4 regions of the Arthrobacter sp. 2762 genome follow, and region 4 is predicted to be linked to each of the others. Evidence: riboswitches for the same ligand, from Rfam matches in the RefSeq annotation. Region 4 holds a riboswitch; each other region holds the start of a gene.
What was found. Region 4 has a riboswitch for cyclic di-AMP ahead of ABIE18_RS15975 (C40 family peptidase). Riboswitches for the same ligand answer to the same signal wherever they lie in the genome.
Positions count from the first base shown of each region.

Region 1: linked by a shared signal. The riboswitch ahead of ABIE18_RS11780 (hypothetical protein) and the one ahead of ABIE18_RS15975 (C40 family peptidase) in region 4 are both predicted to bind cyclic di-AMP.
Region 2: linked by a shared signal. The riboswitch ahead of ABIE18_RS02815 (NlpC/P60 family protein) and the one ahead of ABIE18_RS15975 (C40 family peptidase) in region 4 are both predicted to bind cyclic di-AMP.
Region 3: linked by a shared signal. The riboswitch ahead of ABIE18_RS00450 (aggregation-promoting factor C-terminal-like domain-containing protein) and the one ahead of ABIE18_RS15975 (C40 family peptidase) in region 4 are both predicted to bind cyclic di-AMP.

Region 1 is NZ_JBEPSI010000005.1:272,034-276,626, reverse strand. Features, by position in the region: gene ABIE18_RS11790 (ATP-dependent DNA ligase) at 1-1,050, opposite strand, end outside; gene ABIE18_RS11785 (hypothetical protein) at 1,098-1,331, shown strand; cyclic di-AMP (ydaO/yuaA leader) riboswitch at 1,461-1,611, shown strand; gene ABIE18_RS11780 (hypothetical protein) at 1,628-2,950, shown strand; gene ABIE18_RS11775 (AEC family transporter) at 3,181-4,101, opposite strand; gene ABIE18_RS11770 (PucR family transcriptional regulator) at 4,245-4,593, opposite strand, start outside.
Region 2 is NZ_JBEPSI010000001.1:570,595-575,187, reverse strand. Features, by position in the region: gene ABIE18_RS02825 (NCS2 family permease) at 51-1,493, opposite strand; gene ABIE18_RS02820 (copper resistance CopC family protein) at 1,607-2,233, shown strand; cyclic di-AMP (ydaO/yuaA leader) riboswitch at 2,408-2,576, shown strand; gene ABIE18_RS02815 (NlpC/P60 family protein) at 2,580-3,344, shown strand; gene ABIE18_RS02810 (FAD-binding protein) at 3,489-4,181, opposite strand.
Region 3 is NZ_JBEPSI010000001.1:100,660-105,252, reverse strand. Features, by position in the region: gene ABIE18_RS00460 (pyridoxal phosphate-dependent decarboxylase family protein) at 1-720, shown strand, start outside; gene ABIE18_RS00455 (hypothetical protein) at 733-870, opposite strand; gene ABIE18_RS00450 (aggregation-promoting factor C-terminal-like domain-containing protein) at 1,041-1,850, opposite strand; cyclic di-AMP (ydaO/yuaA leader) riboswitch at 1,856-2,013, opposite strand; gene ABIE18_RS00445 (sensor histidine kinase) at 2,148-3,641, opposite strand; gene ABIE18_RS00440 (response regulator transcription factor) at 3,645-4,385, opposite strand.
Region 4 is NZ_JBEPSI010000008.1:181,007-185,599, forward strand. Features, by position in the region: gene ABIE18_RS15970 (NlpC/P60 family protein) at 93-845, opposite strand; gene ABIE18_RS15975 (C40 family peptidase) at 944-1,672, opposite strand; cyclic di-AMP (ydaO/yuaA leader) riboswitch at 1,677-1,840, opposite strand; gene ABIE18_RS15980 (M23 family metallopeptidase) at 1,986-2,816, opposite strand; cyclic di-AMP (ydaO/yuaA leader) riboswitch at 2,823-3,052, opposite strand; gene ABIE18_RS15985 (iron-dependent transcriptional repressor DtxR) at 3,255-3,950, opposite strand; gene serC (phosphoserine transaminase) at 4,255-4,593, shown strand, end outside.

The sequences.
Region 1 (4,593 bases), on a different contig from region 4:
CTCCCCGAGGTCGTAATCAGCCGGCTCCTCCAGTTGCGAGTAGGTGCAGCTCCCCGGAGTCCGGTCCGGCCGCCACCGACGAAACTGGGTGGTGTGCCGGAACCGGTCGCCTTCCATGTAGTCATAGGCAACCTCGATGACGAGCTCCGGCCGGAGGGGAACAAAGGAGAAATCCTTGCCGGCGCTCCACCTGCTCTGCGCGCCCGGCATTCGGGAACCGCTAACTGCCGCATCTCCTTGATCGGCCCACTGGCCCCAAGGATGTTCGCTGAATTCCGTCTGGTACGGCTCAAGTTCGGCCACCAGGCTTTCGCGCTTGGCCATGGGAAATGAAGCCACCACCCCCACGTGCTGCAGCTGACCGGCGTCGTTATACAGCCCAAGTAGCATCGACCCGACAACCTTTCCCGTTTTGTGCCAGCGGAATCCAGCCACCACGCAGTCCGCGGTCCGTTCATGCTTGGTCTTGAACATGACCCGCTTATTCGGCTGGTACGTCCCCCCGAGCGGTTTGGAAAGTACGCCGTCGAGCCCGGCACCTTCCAGCTGCACGAACCACTCCTGTGCTTGATCGAGTTCCGTCACCGCCGGCGTTACGTAGACGGGCGCCTCAGCCTTGGCCAGCGCCTTCTCCAAGGCGGCTCGACGCTCGGAAAACGGCTTGTCCATGAGGTTCTCGTCTCCCAGCGCGAGGATGTCGAATCCGATGAAGGAGGACGGGGTGCTCTCGGCAAGCATCCGCACACGGCTATCGGCAGGATGGATGCGCTGCTGAAGGCCCTCGAAGTCGAGCCTGTTGTCAGCTATGAGGACGATCTCGCCGTCGATCACGCATTTGTCCGGAAGATTCTTCTGGAGTGCTTCCACCAGTTCAGGGAAATACCGTGTCATGGGACGTTCGTTGCGGCTGCCCAGGATGATCTCATCCCCGTCTTTGAAAACGATGGTCCTGAACCCGTCCCACTTGGGCTCAAAGTGGCCCACATCAGGGATTGAAGGAACGGACTTGGCAAGCATGGGCGAAATGGGCGGCATCACTGGGAGGTCCATACGACTATGTTCTACCTGCCGCATGCGGCGGAAGCTAGTCTTGGGCCATGGATATCTTGGCCGTTCTGGTGGCGGTACTGGCAGCACCTGCCCTCATTGCTGCCCTTTGGTTCTGGGTCTCCCGCCAGAACAGCAAGGGGAAAGTCCGGCGCGGCGCCACGGGTGGGATGCTGGGTGTGGCGGACGAAATTTTTCGACCCGAGACCCATTACGCACACCAAGTCCAAAGGATCCAGCACGAGCTGCCAGCCCCGGCTCCGGCCCCGGAGCCTAAGTCCTAACGGACCTTCGCGCTGGAAGGCGTCCCGCCCGTTACATTAATGTGACTTTACTATGGCGCTCATGTACGGTCTAAGAGCGACCCGTATCTCCGCTGGGCCGCTTCCGGGTTGACGCCGAGCTCTGCCGCAAACCGGGATCCGCCAGACTCGCGGCAGAGACGGGGGACCCAGAGTTCCCGGGCCTGATTTTTCTTAGGCCCTTGGGGTGAAGCCGCCATGTGCGGCCGGACGGCCTCGTCCGAACCCGACAGCTAACCTCGCAGGCGTTGAGAGGCAACCACCATGAACCCCCACCCATGGATCAGCCGCGCCGCGCCCAAATTGCGCGCGAGCGTACCCAGCCAACCGGACGCCGTCGGGCCCAACCCAGCGGATCCTCCAACAGCACGCCAGAAGCGGAAGCAGGTTTAACAGGCACGACGCCGGAAACCACCACCGCTCCTGCTCCCGCCCCTGCGGCACCCACCACGCGCGCAGCCGCTCGCGCGGCAGAGCGTGAACGGGCAGCCCAGGCAGTTATTTCTGCTGAGACAGCTCCCGCCGAAACTGCTCCAGCAAAAACAGAACCGGCGGACTCTGCTCCGGCGGATTCTGCTGCGGTATATTCTGCTCCCCTGGAGCCGGCAACTGCTGCGATTCCAACTGTTCCGGGGCGCGAACCGGTCGCTCCCGAACCGGCTACGAATCCAGAGCCCGCTACCGCTGCTATGCCGATCGTTCAGGCACCCACGCCCGCCGCGCACGAACCGGAACCCGCCACTGCTGCGATCCCGATCGTTCAGGCGAAGAGCCATGCCCAGCTCGCAGCGGCCGCGACCGCCGCCGCTGGTCTCGCAAGCCGGAAAGCCCTTCGCGCCCAAGAATCCGAGAGCGGCACAGCCGATAAGGCGGCTGCCGAAACCTCAGCGAGCGGCGCCACTACCTTCGGAGCTTCATCCTTGGGTGGGTCGTCACTGGGTGGGTCGTCCTTCAGCCACGAACCACACTCCGTCCTCACCAAGGCCGCCTCGGTCAAAACAATGAGCCAGCGCATGGCAGTTGTCGCTGGAGCATTGGGCTTGGTATTGACCGTTGGCACCATGAGCCAGGCCTTCGAGCTTCCCTTCTTCGGGAAGGAAACACCGACCCAGGAAGCCAGTGACGCAAAGACAGGTGGCGACAGCAGGCAGTCAACTTCGGCCGCTCCTGCGCCCAGCTCGTCCTACTCCACTGCCTCTGCTTCGTCGGCCACCAGCGAGGCCGGACGGCCGGCAACTGTTGCAACGCAGTCGTCAGAAGAGGCACCCGCTCAGGGATCGGCGTCGTCCATTCCTACTCCGCAGGTTTCACTCGCGGATCCTGTTTGGGTCCCTTCAGCAGTCCCGTCGGCTGTTGTTCCTGTGCCGGGCGTGACAACTCCTGTACCGACCCAGCCTGCCCCGAGCCCGGTTCCGTCGGACACGGTTACCACCCCACCTGCCACGACGACGCCGACGCCCACCGTCACTCCGGCGCCTAGTCCAACACAGACTCCGGCGCCAAAGCCAAAGCCGACCGGGAGCCCCAGCACCACGCCGTCCAATGGTTCAGCACTGGACCTGGACGGCATACTCGACGGCGCGACAGGGATCTTGAAGTGAGCACGCAACTTCCCAGGACCAGCAAGCACGTCGGATGGCACGGCCGGTACTGCAGCAGCAGCCGCCCTGCCACCTTCCGTCATCGGATGGGCCGCTGGAGCTGCCAGCGGTTGCGTCGAGCCTAAGGAATCACGGCAACAAGAAATCACTGCAACGAGATGAGGCAGGCACCTACCCGGGTGCCTGCCTCTTTTGTTCCGTGTGTCGCTTGTTCCTGGTATCGATCGGTTCTACCCAAGCAGCCACGCCACCATAACCAACGCCCCGACGCAAAGCACGGTTGTGCAGAGGATGACGTCCCTGGCCATTGTCATTCCGCGTCCGTAGGGAGAAGCGAAAAGGAAGACATTCTGGGCGGTCGGAAGTGCGGCCATGATGACGCTGGCCAAGAGGTGTTGACCCTCCAACCCGAACACAAAGCGCCCCAGCACCCAGACCACCGCGGGCATGCCCGCCACCTTCAAAGTGGTTGCCACCACGGTCTCCACGCGGCCATCGCCCTTTTGAAGAGGGGCCTTGCCTGCCAGCGACATGCCAAAAGCCAGCAGAACCATGGGGACGGCCGCGCCGGCCAGCATATCAATGGGTTTCTGGACGAGCTCCGGCGCATCCCACGCCGTCAGAGCCATCACCGCCCCCAGCCCCGAGGCGATAATCATGGGATTGGAGAAGGGCTGCAACAGCATCCGTTTCCACGAGATTTTTGTGCCACCTGCGACGCCCAGGACGCTGAGGTAGAAGGGCGCCATGATCAGGAGTTGAACCAGCAGGACTGGAGCAACGTGCTGCGCCGTGCCCACTGCATACAACGAGACAGGAATGCCAATGTTGTTTGCGTTGGCATAACTGCTGGCCATGGCACCAACCGCCGTTTCCGCGACTGGCCGCCGGAAGAACACGAAGCTCAGCAAGCAATAGAGAAGGCCTATGACGGCTGCTGACAGGAGCGCAAGAGGGGCGTCGACCCCAAGTGCTGCGCGGATATCGCTTTCACCTACCACCGTGAACAGCAGCGCAGGATTGGTGATGTAGAAGGCCGTCCGAGTCAGCGCGCTTTGGACATCAGGGGCCAGCACTTTGTAGCGGGTGGCGAAATAACCCACCGCGATGACCGAAGCGACGATGAGGATTCCCGAGACAACGCCGCCCACCTTGCTCCTAAGAATTGTTGAGAAACCGCTTTCTCAGCGTAGGGGACGCCTGAGTGACTGTCCACTTCAGCGCTGCCGTTCCGCAACCTGCGTTCCACAACACGCATTCCATGGCACCAGGCGAGTCAGCGGCACGGCACGCGCTAGATCCGGGGCCGCGAGGCCCACCGCTGGGCCTTCAGTGCAGCATGCAGCTCAAGCCGGATCCCACCGCTCAACGGATCAGCTCCGATGAGTTGGCGGATCCGGGCGAGTCGGTTGTAGATGCTGCTTCTGTGCAGGTGAAGTTTCGCCGCCACATCCTGCACTGAGCTGTCGTTGTCATAGAGCAGTTCCAGCACGGGCAGGAGTTCGCCGTTCTTATCCTGGTCCTCCAAAGTCCTGAAATGAACGGAGCCCGTATCATCCCAGCCGCCCGGCGCCTGAAGACGATCGAAGAGTTGATAAACGCCCACCGCCCGGCTATCTACCAACTCGCCGAGGGGTGGATCC
Region 2 (4,593 bases), on a different contig from region 4:
TGCCAAAAAACAGCTGCAGCGTACTGCAGTGTCTGAGATGCCGGACTTCGCTACTTGACCCCCAACAACTCCTCCACAGTTCCGATGCCGAAGAACAGCAGGAAGGCAGCTGCCACTGCCCACATCAGGGGGTGGACTTCACGTGCACGGCCCTGGAAAGTGCGGATCAGGACGTAGGAGATGAAGCCTGCGCCGAGGCCGTTGGCAATGGAGTACGTGAAGGGCATGAGGGCGATCGTCAGGAACGCGGGGATGCCAACGCCCCAGTCCTGCCAGTCGATCTTGCCAACCTGGGACACCATCATGAAGCCCACCACCACAAGCGCAGGCGCCACGGCTTCGAACGGGACAAGGTTGATGAGCGGAGTAAAGAACATGGCCACCAGGAAGAGCAGGCCCGTGACAATGGAGGCGAGACCTGTGCGGGCACCTTCGCCAATGCCCGCGCCCGACTCGACGAAGATCTGGTTGGACGAAACGGAGGCGCCGCCACCGATGATTGCGCCCAGGGCGTCAACCTGCAGGACGCGGTCTACGTTGGGAATGTTGCCGTGCTCGTCCACGGTTCCGGCCTCGTTGGCCAGGCCCACCATGGTGCCCATGGCGTCGAAGAAGATGCTGAGGAGTATCACGAACGCCAGCAGCGCAGCAGCCACAAATCCGAGGTGTTCAAAGGCTCCAAAGGGGTTGGCTTTGCCGATCAGGGAGAGGTCCGGAGCGCCCCATTCGGAAAGTGTGGGGGCCACCAGGGACCAGCCGCGCGGGTTGACGTTTTTACCGTCGAAGCTGGGACCAATGTGCAGCGTGAATTCGAGGATGGCGGCCAGGGCGGTGGATACCACGATGCCGATCAGGATTGCGCCGCGGACCTTTCGCACCACCAACGCGATGGTCAGGACCAGGCCGACGGCGAACACCAACGTCGGCCAGCCCATCAGCTTGCCATCCACGCCAAGGCCGAGGGGGACAGTGGTGCCCGCGGCATCCGGGATGCGTCGGACAAAACCGGCGTTGACCAGTCCAATCAAGGCGATGAAGAGGCCAATGCCCACGACGATCGCCGTCTTGAGGGCTTCCGGGACGGCCCTGAAAACGGCCGTGCGGAATCCGGTGAGTACCAGGATGAGCATAGTGACACCCGAAAGCACCACCAGCCCCATCATGTCCGGCCATGTCAGCTCCGGGTGGGAGGCAACCGTCACGGCGACGAATGCGTTCACTCCCAGGCCCGTTGCCACGGCGAAGGGGTGCTTGGCCCAGGCGCCCATGAGGATGGTGAGGATGCCCGCCACGAAGGCAGTGGTTGCCGCTACGGCCGTGAAACCGAGCGACGCCCCGCTCGAGTCTGCCCCGGAGAGGATCAGCGGGTTCAGCACCACGATGTAGCTCATGGCGAAGAAGGTCGCGAAGCCGCCACGTATTTCGCGCGAGTATGTGGACCCACGCTCGGAGATCTTGAAGTAGCGGTCGATTGCAGAACCTTGTTTAAGCATGAAGGTCTCCGGGGATCGGGGGAGTTTGCTCTCAAATCCTATGCCCGCTGATGTGGGGCGTTGGGACGATTCGCCTAGTCTGTAAGGAAGCCAACACTAGGAGAAACCGCCCCATGCGTACCAGCCGCCCGCTTCTGGCCGCCGTCGTAGCCGCTCTCGCTTTCGCTTCCGCGTTGCTGCTGGGAGCCGCTCCGGCCTCCGCGCATGACGTCGCCGAATCAACAACTCCCGCCAACGGTGCCCGGGTGGCTGAAGTGCCGGCGTCGGTATCCATCACCTTCAACAACCGGCCACTGGCCATCGGTTCGGGCGTGACTGTCACCGCTGGGGGCGAAAACTGGGCAGATGGCGCAGTGGAAATCATCGACAACATGGCTGTCCAGAAGCTGCGTCCGGGCGCTCCAGCCGGGGAATACACGGTGGTGTGGCGCGTGGTCAGTTCAGACTCCCACCCGATCGAGGGAACCTTCAAGTTCACCGTTTCCGGGACAAGCACGACGACGACGGCGAGCGGCTCAGCAGGCGCCTCCCCCTCGGCTTCGGCGGCTGTTCCGACGGCGGGCACAGCAGCCCCCGGTACGGAAAATACTGAGCCGGCTCCGGCGGCTTCCCAACCCTTCCCCTGGAGCATCGTTGGCCTCGCTGTGGTGGCGATCGGTCTCGTGATCTTCCTCGCTGTTACAGCCCGGAGGAAGCTAGCGGCTCCCAACGACGCGGATGGCGAAAATTCCCCGGAATAGCAGGGTTTTCTACATACTTGCGAAGATCTCGAAACGGTCACTGCGACACGCCAAAAACGAACTGCTCGTTACGTAAATGTGACTTTGGGGTGATCTTCCCGTACGGTTGTACCTGTGCCTGTTCCACGTAACGGGCATTTCCGGGCTGATTGCCTAGCTCTGCCGCAGTCCGGAATCCGTTCGCAGACAAACCTACGGCAGAGACGGGGAACCCATTTTGGCCCGCTTTCAGAGCGCGCCTTGGGGTGAAGTCACGAAGCTTCCGCTGCACAGCGGGGGATAGTGGCCGGGTGACTCCCATCCGAATCCGACAGCTAACCTCGCAGGCATCGGGAGAGGCTCTTTCATGTCTTCACGCATTCTTCGCGGCCGTCGTAAGGCGGACAGCGTACGTCCTAATCCGTTCATCTCCATCTCCAAGGCTGTTGCCAGCAACGCATCCGGCGCAGGTCGCCAAGCCGCTGTCATCGCAGCAGCTTCAGGCCTCGTCCTGACGGGTTCCATCGCTGCCCACGCTGCAGAGACCCCCGTTCAGCGCGACTCCAGCCCTGCTACTGTCGCCGAGACCGTCTCCGAGGGTCCCACCAAGGTTGTTACGGCCGCATCCACGGCCACCATCAACTTCGAGCGCCCCGCGGTTGCTTCCGTAGCGGCTCCCGTTATTGAAAAGCCGGCTCCCGTTGCTCCGGCTCCGGTTGCCAAGGCCGCAACGGCTACCGTCCAGGCCGCTGCAACCACTACGGCTACCGTTCCGGTGGCAGCCGCGCCTGCTGCCGCAGCTCCGGCTGTTGGTGGCGTCAACGCCGCTATGGTCGCCTCGGCTTACGCCCAGATCGGCATCATGCAGGACTGCACCGCCATGGTGGAAAGGGCCCTCGGCTCCGCAGGCATCCCGGTTGGCGACCTCGCACCCATGCAGTTCCTGAACTACGGCAAGGTTGTCAGCGACCCCCAGCCCGGTGACATGATCGTCCAGTCCGGCCACGTAGCCATCTACATCGGCAACGGCCAGGCTATCAGCGGTGGCATCAACGGCAACCAGACGGGCATCCACCCGATCAGCTGGCTCACCGCAACCGGCCCCATCACGTACGTACGCGCTGGCGCCTAAGCTTCACGCTCCAACTCAAAGGCCGGTGCCTTCGAGGACTAATGTCTTCGGAGGTACCGGCCTTCTGAGTTAACTTTTGTTCGTTTTAGGAACAGGCTTCGGTTGGCTCAACCGTTTCCAAGCCAGGGTTCCAGGCAAGGGGTTCTAGGCAAGGGCGATGCCAGGCCCGGCCGGGAGGGCCACCTTGGATGAGATCGCTTGCCCCACTGCCTTGGCTTGACGTAGTACTTCCTTGGGCGTGGGTGTAATAAGTTCCCCAACGCCCACCAAGTGCATCCCGACGGCACGCATGGCTGCCACGAAGTTCTGGCCTATGGCGATTCCCAGGTCGGCAAGCATACGGCGTAGCTGGCTCTGGGCGCAGCGGGTCACCACGATGTGATCTGCCAGGAGAACTCCGCTGGCCGTATGCACGGCCCATTGCCGTGGGGTGGATTCAAGGGGGCCATAGACGCTTAGCCCAGCCCTCAGACTGGCCGTGTTCAGGCTTGCGACGGGTCCGTATCCAAGCTGCGAGGACGAGTCGCCACCCAGGAAGTCCAGACGAACAGCGCGTGTGGTGGTGCGGACATCCAGGTGATGGCTGGCTGCGTAGTTGCGCAAATGGCGCAGGATCTCGTTGCGTTCCTGCATTGCCGCGGGGTCGGCTGCGTCGCAGCGCTGGAGCATTCCCGTGTGGACCGCTGGTCCGGTGGTCGACAAAGTACCAAAGCCATCCAGCACGATGGAACCTATGCCATAGCGGCTGAGCTCGCTGGCAACAGCCAAGCCGGACAGGCCGGTGCCGATCACCACGGTGGTAGTCCGTTCCGTGACGGAATCAGGAGTGAGTGACACTGCTTGGGTTCCTCCTTGACGTGTGTGCCTTTCGGCAGCGCGTGGGATCGCGTCCGAGTTCCCCAAGCGGCCGCAAATAAATGGCCGGATTGTGTCCTGGGACACTTTTGCCGGCCATTCGGTGACTCGAACACTACCGAACTTTTTCTGCCATGGATAGCCTCCGCGACAGCGTGTTTTGGATGTTCATCCGCAGCGCAACACGGAGGGCGGTGAGCATGCCGAAAACCGAGCCCGGACCGTTATCCACATAGCCCACAGTCGCCTTGATTCGGCATTGCCAACCGAGAATAGTGGGCATTGGAAGGAGAACCCTGCGGGTTTCTTCGGCCCCGGCTATTGGTTGCACACCAGCAAGGGAACACCGGTACGGAGAACCTCTGGCAGAATGGCCGGAACATCAAGCAGTAGG
Region 3 (4,593 bases), on a different contig from region 4:
GGACCTTCCCTCGTGTGCCTGCAGGCCGGCAACCTGCATTCCGGAGCGTTCGATCCGATGTCCGAAGCCATCGCAGTAGCCCATGACCGCGAGGCCTGGGTGCATGTGGATGGCGCATTTGGGTTGTGGGCGGCGGTCAGCCCAAACCTGCGCGGGCGGCTGGCCGGCGTAGAGGCGGCCGATTCGTGGGCCACCGATGCCCACAAAACATTGAACGTCCCGTACGACTGTGGCTTGGCCATCGTGTCCCGGCCGGAAGCTCTGAGACGTGCCTTCAGCATCCATACGAGCTACCTCATTGCAACGGAGACCGGACTGGGCGATCCGTTCGACAAAGTTCCGGAACTGTCCCGACGAGCCCGGGGCATCCCGGTGTGGGCTGCCCTCCGACAGTTGGGCCGGTCCGGAGTCATTGCCATGGTGGACAGGCTTGCAGCAAACGCCCGCGCGTTGGCGGAGGGACTCGCCGCAATCCCGGGCGTCGAGATCCTGAACGACGTCGTTTTCACGCAGGTATCGGTCGCCTTCGGCAGCGATGACCGCACACGCCGCGTCACCCAGCGGCTCATGGCCGAAGGGATCGTGTGGATGTCGGGTTCCTCATGGCGAGGACGTGACATCCTCCGGATTTCGGTGAGCAACTGGTCCACGGACGCAGGTGACGTCGCTGCCTCCATCGCAGCCGTTAGAGGCGCGGCAGAGGCCGAACCGGAAGCATAGAGGCCGTCTTGGTTACAAAGCCGAGCGTGCCTTTTCCAGGTATGCCATCAGCCCGGCCAACTGCTCAGCGCTCCAAGCCAGGCCTGCGCTAATGGCTTGCCTGTTTTCCTGCCAGGCTGCCCGGGCGGTGGCCTCGGCCGAGAAAACCATCGGCGGCCTGTGACCGTGAAACGTGGGACAGCACGTTAAAGGCGAAAACCGCCCCGGTTCCCGCCGTCAGCTGCAGTAATCACTGCTGCGACGGCGGAAAACGGGGCGGCAATCAGGCCCTGCAGGTTTGAGCCCGCTGGGGTGGGCTCAAACCTGCCTATTGAGTTGGCTTAGTACCAGTTGTTGGCCAGGTGGAAGGCGAGGGCTGCCGAGGGGGAGCCGTAGCGTTCCTTGATGTAGTTCAGGCCCCACTTGATCTGGGTTTGGTAGTTGGTCTCCCAGTCAGCGCCGGCAGTTGCCATCTTGGAAGCCGGCAGGGACTGCACGATTCCGTAGGCACCACTGGACGCGTTAGTCGCCGTGGTCCGCCAGTTGGATTCCTTCTCCCACAGGGTGTTCAGGGCAGTCATTTCACCCGGACCCCAGCCGTAGTTGGCGAGGATGCTGGCGGCGTATGCCTTGGCAGCAGCGGGATCGTCCACGGCCTTGGGAGCCGCGGCAGCGGCCGCGGCTGCAGCGGCGGCGGCATCGGCAGCCTGCTTGGCGGCTGCATCAGCGGCAGCCTTCTCGGCGGCCTGTGCGGCAGCTGCCTGGTCGGCGGCGGCTTTCTCGGCCGCAGCCTTCTCGGCAGCTGCTTGTGCGGCGGCAGCTTGGTCTGCGGCAGCCCTGTCGGCTGCGCCCTTCTTGGCAGCGGCATCCAAAGAAGCAGAGATTTCCGCTGATTTGTTGCTGATCTGGGCGGTAGCCTGCGTCTCGGACGCCTGGCTCGTTTCGGGGAGATTGAATGCGGCGTTTGCGGCCTGGCCGAGCGATGCGACGCCCAATGCTGCGGCAACGACTCCTGCAACAACGGACATTCGTTGCCCGGTTTTGCCACGGCGTGCAGCGTTCTTCAGAACGGCTTGCGACTTCGTCAGGGGAGCATTGTGTTCGTCACGGTGACGCGCGGAAGGGCGCGTCTGATCGTTGAATTCAGACATGTGTGATTACCTCTCAGCGCCTGCGGAGTTAGCTGTCGGGTTCGGATGAGGTCATCCGGCCGCGCGCGTAGCTGCGGCTTCACCCCAAGGGCAAGGAAAGTACTGTGCCCGGAGACTCTGGGTCCCCCGTCTCTGCCTCGAATGAGAACGGAACTCCGGGAAGTGGCAGAGCTCGGCGCATCCCGGGTGTGGGCCAGTTAGGGGCGACCCACCCTTTCGAAGGTACAGGAGGTTTCGGCTTAAGTCACATTTGGGTAACAGAGATCACGTTCACGGCGCGTCATGTTGCCTGATTCGTTATATGCGTTCTTTCGAAGCTGTGGGGAAGCGAAGAGCGAATTCCGTGCGTCCCGGCTGGGACGTTACTTCCACACTTCCGCCATGCGCCTCGACGATGGATTCGACGATTGACAAGCCCAATCCGGAGGTTCCTTCCGAGCCTGATCTCGCCGCGTCAGCCCGGGCGAAACGCGAGAAAATACGGCCTTGGAACCCAGGAGGAATACCAGGTCCGTTGTCAGTGACCGTAACCACCGCGCAACCGTCCGCGGAAAGCGTGACGCCTGTGACCACCGTGGTACCTGGATCGGTGTGCTTGCGGGCGTTGGACAGCAGATTGGCCAACACCTGATGCAGCTGGGTTGCGTCCCCGCGCACCGTAATGGGCTCGTCAGGGAGTTGGAGCTTCCAGATGTGGTCCGGTGCCATCACCTTTTCGTCGCTGACGGTCTCAATCACCAGCTGCGTCAGGTCCACATCCGTGACCTTCAACGGCTGGCCTTCGTCCAGGCGCGCCAACAGCAACAGGTCCTCCACAAGCGTGGTCATGCGTTCCGACTGGCTCTGGACCCGTGCCAGCGACTTCCTGCCGTCATCCGTGAAGTTCTCCGTCATACGAAGCAGCTCGGTGTATCCGCGGATGGCGGTCAGCGGCGTCCGAAGTTCGTGGGAGGCATCGGCAACGAACTGCCGGACCTTGGTTTCGCTCTCCTGACGGGCTTCCAGGGCCCTGGAAACGTTGTTCAGCATTTGGTTCAAAGCGTGGCCAACGCTGCCCACTTCTGTTCCAGGATGGGAGGCCGACGGCGGTACGCGCACCGCGAGTGCCACCTCACCGGCGTCGAGGGGAAGGCGCGATACTTTGGTTGCAACCTCCGAGAGTTGCTCCAGCGGCCGCATGGTCCTGCGAATGATGACAGTGCCGGCGAGGCCGATCAGCACCAGTCCGCCAAGGGAAACAAACACCATGGTCCATACCAGCGAGGCCTCCGCGTTTTGCTTATCAGCCAACGGCAAGCCCGTCACAATGACGTCGCCGTAGGTGGTCTCAACAGCCACCAGCCGGTAGTCGCCGTTGGACAATGAACGGTCCACAGGCCGGTTGTCGCGGGGGAGTGAGAGCAGGACCTGCTTGTCTTCCGCCGAGAGTGCGACGCGACGGCCGTTTGCATTTAACAGTCCCGAGTTAATGACGGTGGAACCATCGATCCTCGCGTTGAGGGTCCCGGCGCCTTGGCCGCGGGCCTCCAGCGGATCCGGCCGACCACTTGAGGGAAAGTTCGACGGCGGCCTGCCGAAGTCATTCGCGCGGCTTGACGCCTGCTCCAACTGCTTGTCGAGTTGTTTGTTGAAGTACATGTCCATGGAGGCGTAGCTAACCACTCCAACTGCGCCGCAAATGGCAACCAGCAACGCCATCGCCACCAGGACCAACCGCGTGCGCAGATGCCAGGTGGAGGGATTGAGCCAGTTCCGCTGGGTCTTGCGGGTTACTCCTGAAGGGGTGGACAAGATTCAGTCCGCAGGCTTGATGACGTAGCCGGCGCCACGGATGGTGTGGATCATTGGCGGGTGGTTGGCTTCGATTTTCTTGCGCAGGTAGGAAATGTACAGTTCCACGATGTTGGCCTGCCCGCCGAAGTCATAGTCCCAGACGCGGTCCAGGATCTGTGCCTTGCTGACCACGCGCTTGGGGTTCTCCATGAGGTAACGAAGCAGCTCAAACTGCGTTGCCGTGAGCTGGATGTTCTCGCCGGCGCGCGAAACTTCCCGGGTGTCCACGTTCAGGGCGAGATCGCCGACCACCAGTTCCGCCGTATCCATGGCCGCAACGCCCGAACGTTGGACAAGCCTGTGCAGGCGCAGGAGGACCTCCTCCATGCTGAAGGGCTTGGTGACGTAGTCGTCCCCGCCGGCAGCAAGGCCTACGATGCGGTCCTGGACAGCGTCTTTGGCCGTGAGGAACAGCGCGGGCACTTCCGGAGCGAAGGTACGGATCCGGTTGAGGACCTCGACGCCGTCGAATCCTGGAAGCATCACGTCCAGCACCAGCACGTCAGGGCGGAAGTCCTTGGCAAGCTTCACGGCTTCTGGTCCGTCGGCTGCTACCGCGACGGACCAGCCTGCCATGCGAAGGCCCATGCTCATGAGCTCGGAGAGGCTGGGTTCGTCGTCCACCACCAAAGCGCGGATAGGGGATCCGTCCGGATGGGAAAGCTGGGGAAGGTTGTTCGTCATGGAGTGCGGGGATGCCATGTGACAACTCTCCATTCTGCTGGTTTGCCGAAGCTTTGCCGGTCCTGTGAGGACGCTGTGAGGACAACACTAGCCACGTGGGAGTTCGGTGGCAGGTGTCGCAGGAGTGTGGCGTCCATACTGGTCGGTTCTACAGCGTGTAGCAGATTTCGAGGGAAAAATTCGAGCTTGGAGGGGCTTGCGATTGGACAGCAAGTGTTTCAGATCT
Region 4 (4,593 bases):
GTGTTGGCGAAAGTTCATGTGCGGGACACCCCGTGGTTAAAGCAGAACACCCCGCCGGCCTGAGCCTGCGGGGTGTTCCGTGGAGTACTTGATCAGCCGTTGACGCGGATGAAAACGGGGCCGGAGCCAACGTTCACGCTGAACAGTGCCGTGGTGGATCCGTTCCATCCACCGTGGACTGCCATGCCGTTGCCGACGTAAACAGCGATGTGTGCCATTCCGCCGTAGCCACCGTTGGCATAGTAGGCGAGGTCGCCGGGCTGGGCTTCAGCTGCACTGACCGTGCGGCCGAGGGAGAGGTAGCCGGCCGGCCAATCGTGGAAGTGAATACCGACGGCGGCCAGCGAGTTGGTCACCAGCATGGTGCAGTCCTGCGTGACGCCGAGCTGTGCGTAGGCCGCTGCAGCGATAGCCGCCCCGAGGCCGCTGGATGCAGCAGGCGCCTTGGCCGCGGACGCATCAGTGTTGACCGCCAAAGTAGCGGTGCCGCCGGCAGCCGGAGCTTCCTTGGCAGGTGCCTTCTCGACGACGGGAGCCGGGGCTTCCACAGTCTTGACCACAGGGCGCTCGTAGGAGATGGCGACGCTGGAATCGGCAGCAATGGTCACCTGGGCAACCGACTGCACGTCAAGGGTGGACGCAGACGTAGATTCGCGCTGGACGTTGGTGTCCGCAGCATTTGCAGCAACGCCGCTGGTCAGGACAAGGCCCGATGCAGCTGCGATCACTGCTGCCTGACGGCCAACGCCACCGGCGTTGTCGCTGACAGCCTTGGCAATGACGGCAAGTGAGCTGGTCTTGGGGGCCTCAGCTCTATGCCGTGCAACCTTGTTTGCACTGGTCATGATTACTCTCTTTTCGTATCCGCGCACGGTGGGGTCGCACGCGGGTTATGGGCTGCCAGCACTTGGGGGGCATGCTGGCTTACCCCGAATGGGATTTTCTAGCGGAGGGTGTAGAACGAGGACGTGCCGGTGGAGGCCGCGGAGTGCAGGAGCGTGCCCTGGCTGGGGTTCAAAGCGCTGATCATCATGCCGTTACCGACGTAGATGCCCACGTGGGCTCCACCGTTCTGCACGACGAGGTCGCCAGGGGCAGGGGTGCTGGTGGGGGTCATGACCGTCCAGGCATTGACGCGGGGGATGCTGATGCCGGCCTGGGCGTAAACCCACTGGGTAAATCCGGAGCAGTCCCAGCCGTTGGGGGAAGTGCCGCCCCAAACGTAGGGGTGGCCGATGCCGGTGTAGGCAATTGCTGCAAGTCCTGAGGCTGCCGCGCTGGAAGCGGCATCCTTGGCCTTGGAGGACAGGGCAGCGAGGGTGCCGTTCGCTTGGTCTTCGGTTGCCGTGCGCTGGGAGGCCCGCTGAACCTTGGGAGCTTCCTTTGTAGCCACAACGGGGCTCTCGAAGGAAACGGTTGCGGTGGGCTCCGCGGTAACAACTGCGGTGGCGACCAACTGCTGGGTGCTGGAGGATTCCGACTTGGAAACGTCGGTGTCAGCGGCCTGGGCCGGGAGTCCAACGCTGAGAACGAGCCCCGAGGCTGCGGCCAGAACGGCGGCTTGGCGGCCTACGGTGCCTGCATTGGTTGAGACAGCCTTGGAAAGGGTGTTCAACGGGTTCGTGCGAACCAATTCGGCGCGATGGCGCGCAGGGGTAGTGCGTGATGACACGAAGGTAGCCTCTCCCAATGCCTGCGAGGTGAGCTGTCGGATTCGGATGGGAGTCATCCGGCCGCGCGGCTTCAAGGAAGCTTTTGCGACTTAACCCCAAGGTCTTCTGACTCGAAGACCAAAATTGGTTCCCCCGCCCCTGCCAGACGATTTTTGCGAACGGACCTCGAGTGGTGGCAGAGCTAGGCAATCCACTCAAGTGCATCGGCCCCCTAAAAAGCCGATGCGCTTTAGACGGTACAACAGATGTTCGTGAATGTCACATTCAGGTCACGGGGCGTGTCATGAATGCGATAGACAACCATCAACTGGCTCAGAGCCAGCCCATGGGATCTACGACTTCGCCGTTGACCTGGACCTCGAAGTGGAGGTGGCAGCCGGTAGATGCTCCTGTGGTGCCACTCAGCGCGACGGTATCGCCGCGGCTGACAGTCTGCCCCACCTTGACGTTGAAGGACGACAGGTGGTTGTACGTGGTCTCGAGGCCGTTGCCGTGATCAATCACGACGCGGTTGCCTCCGCCGTACTCATGCCACCCGGCGAATGTGACCTTGCCTGCGGCTGCGGCGTGAACGGCGGTTCCGCACTGGGCCACGAAGTCCTGGCCACGGTGGAAGTCGCCGGTGCCGCCGGTAAGGGGGCTGACACGGTAGCCAAACGGCGATGCCGTGACCAGCTTGTCCAGCGGACTTCCCAAGGTGCCAAGTGAGGAGGCGCGCTGGATGCTCCCCGCTGACTGGGCGCTCAGCAACTGCTTGAGCTTGCCGTCAGGATCAGCGGCGGTAGCGACGGCTGCGCGACTGAAATCGATTTTGGCAGAGGCTGCTGCAGAAACTTCCGGTTGGCTGCCACCGGGCACGGAGAGGGCCGCCTCGGCCTGGCCGGACTCGGACGTGGCCATGACGGGGCTTGTGGCAGGCAGGCCTACAGTCAGGGCAAGTCCGGTGGCGGCAAGCGCGACACCGGCCTTCTGCCCGACACCACTGGCTGCGGCGAAGTCGGCTACCTGGCGCAACGGGCTCTTACGGCGGCGCACCTGACGCGGGGTGTCGCGTGGCCGGATCTCCATTGCGGCGCGGGCTGGCCGCAGCTCAGCAGCGGGGCCGGACGCGCGGCGGCGGCCCCTGACGTTCTGCGATGTCAAACTCTGTTCCTCTCTGGAAAGCCTGCGAAGTTAGCTGTCGGATTCGGGTCAGAGAGTTCAAAGACCCGGTCCGCACGAAGCGCAAACGGCACACAGGTATCCCCGGAAGGACTTGCGTTAGTAGGCACTTCTGCTGCGGACTTCACCCCAAGGCTGCTTCTTTAGGCAGCCGCTTGTGGTTCCCCCGCCTCTGCCAGTAGTTGATGACACACCTGATCTGCTGGCAGAGCTCGGCTCCAGATCAGGTAACGCTTTGGTATCGGCGCTAGTAGATAACTATAGGTGATTAAAGCCCGCAGTAATAAATTCGTTATCTTTCCAGACGACCGTGTTGTGGGTGGCCCCATATCATCAGTCGCCGAAATCCGCAGGTCACACGCGCGGCAACCAGCTCAAAGTGAGATCCGACACTCCCCGCGGTCGGAGGGAAAGTCAGAGTCAGCTGACGGCGACGAAGACGTGCGCAGCTACCTCGGGAGGCAGCTCCAGTGCTCCTTCAATGCCGGGAACGCGGACAGAGATGTACTCCCCCACCCGTTCCAAGGAGACAGTTGCGCCAGGACGAATTCCGCCTTCGTCGAGCTGGGTGAGGAGCTCGGGCTCAACCTGGATGGGCTCAGCAAGGCGGCTGACCACTACGCGCGAATCGGCAGCATACCCGTCCATCGCATGCAGCAGGTTGACGTCCAGCCGGGCAAGGGGCTGGTTGGCGAGGCCGCCAAGCGCTTCCAAACCCGGGATGGGGTTGCCATACGGTGACTCGGTGGGGTGTTCCAACAACTCATAGAGCCGCCGTTCCACCCGTTCGCTCATGACATGCTCCCAGCGACATGCTTCGTCATGAACGTACGCCCAGTCCAGACCAATGACGTCCGCCAGGAGTCTTTCGGCAAGACGGTGCTTCCGCATGACTTCGGTGGCCCGCTTGCGCCCGACTTCGGTCAGTTCCAGGTGGCGGTCGTTGGACACAATCACCAGGCCGTCGCGTTCCATGCGTCCAATGGTCTGGGAAACCGTGGGACCCGAGTGCCGCAGACGCTCCGCAATGCGTGCGCGAAGAGCCACGATGTTCTCTTCTTCAAGCTCCAAAATGGTCCGAAGATACATCTCAGTGGTATCGATCAGATCCGTCATCCAGCTCAGCTCTCCTCGAACGCATTTCTTGCGTAATCTCCACCGTACCGCGTCCCAGCCAAGGTGGACGGTGTGCAACCGACACCTCAGGAACGTCAACCCCAGCCTAGCTTATTTGGAATTACTCTGGATAATTTTTCCCTGGGCCGCAATGCCTGTGGTGGTCCGTCATTCCACGTGGCGGACTATGACAACCGCAGATTCCTGACGGTGGGTCCGGTCAGGCAGAATGAGGGAGTCGAAGGGGCAGCCGATGCCACCTGCCCACCTCCCCCTCTCTAACCGATACCCATTGGAGCCATACGTGAGCGACAACAGCATCACTATTCCCGCCGACCTGCTGCCCAAGGACGGACGCTTCGGCGCGGGACCGTCCAAGGTCCGCCCGGAACAGGTCCAGGCCCTGTCTGCCGCATCGACCACCATTCTCGGCACGTCCCACCGTCAGGCGCCGGTCAAGAACCTGGTGGGTTCGGTCCGCGAAGGGCTCAGCCAGTTCTTCCGTGCACCTGAGGGCTACGAAGTTGTCCTCGGCGTCGGCGGTTCCACTGCTTTCTGGGATGTAGCGGCTTTTGGCCTGGTTGAGAAAAAGGCCCAGCACCTTTCCTTCGGTGAGTTCGGTTCCAAGTTTGCCGCGGCCACC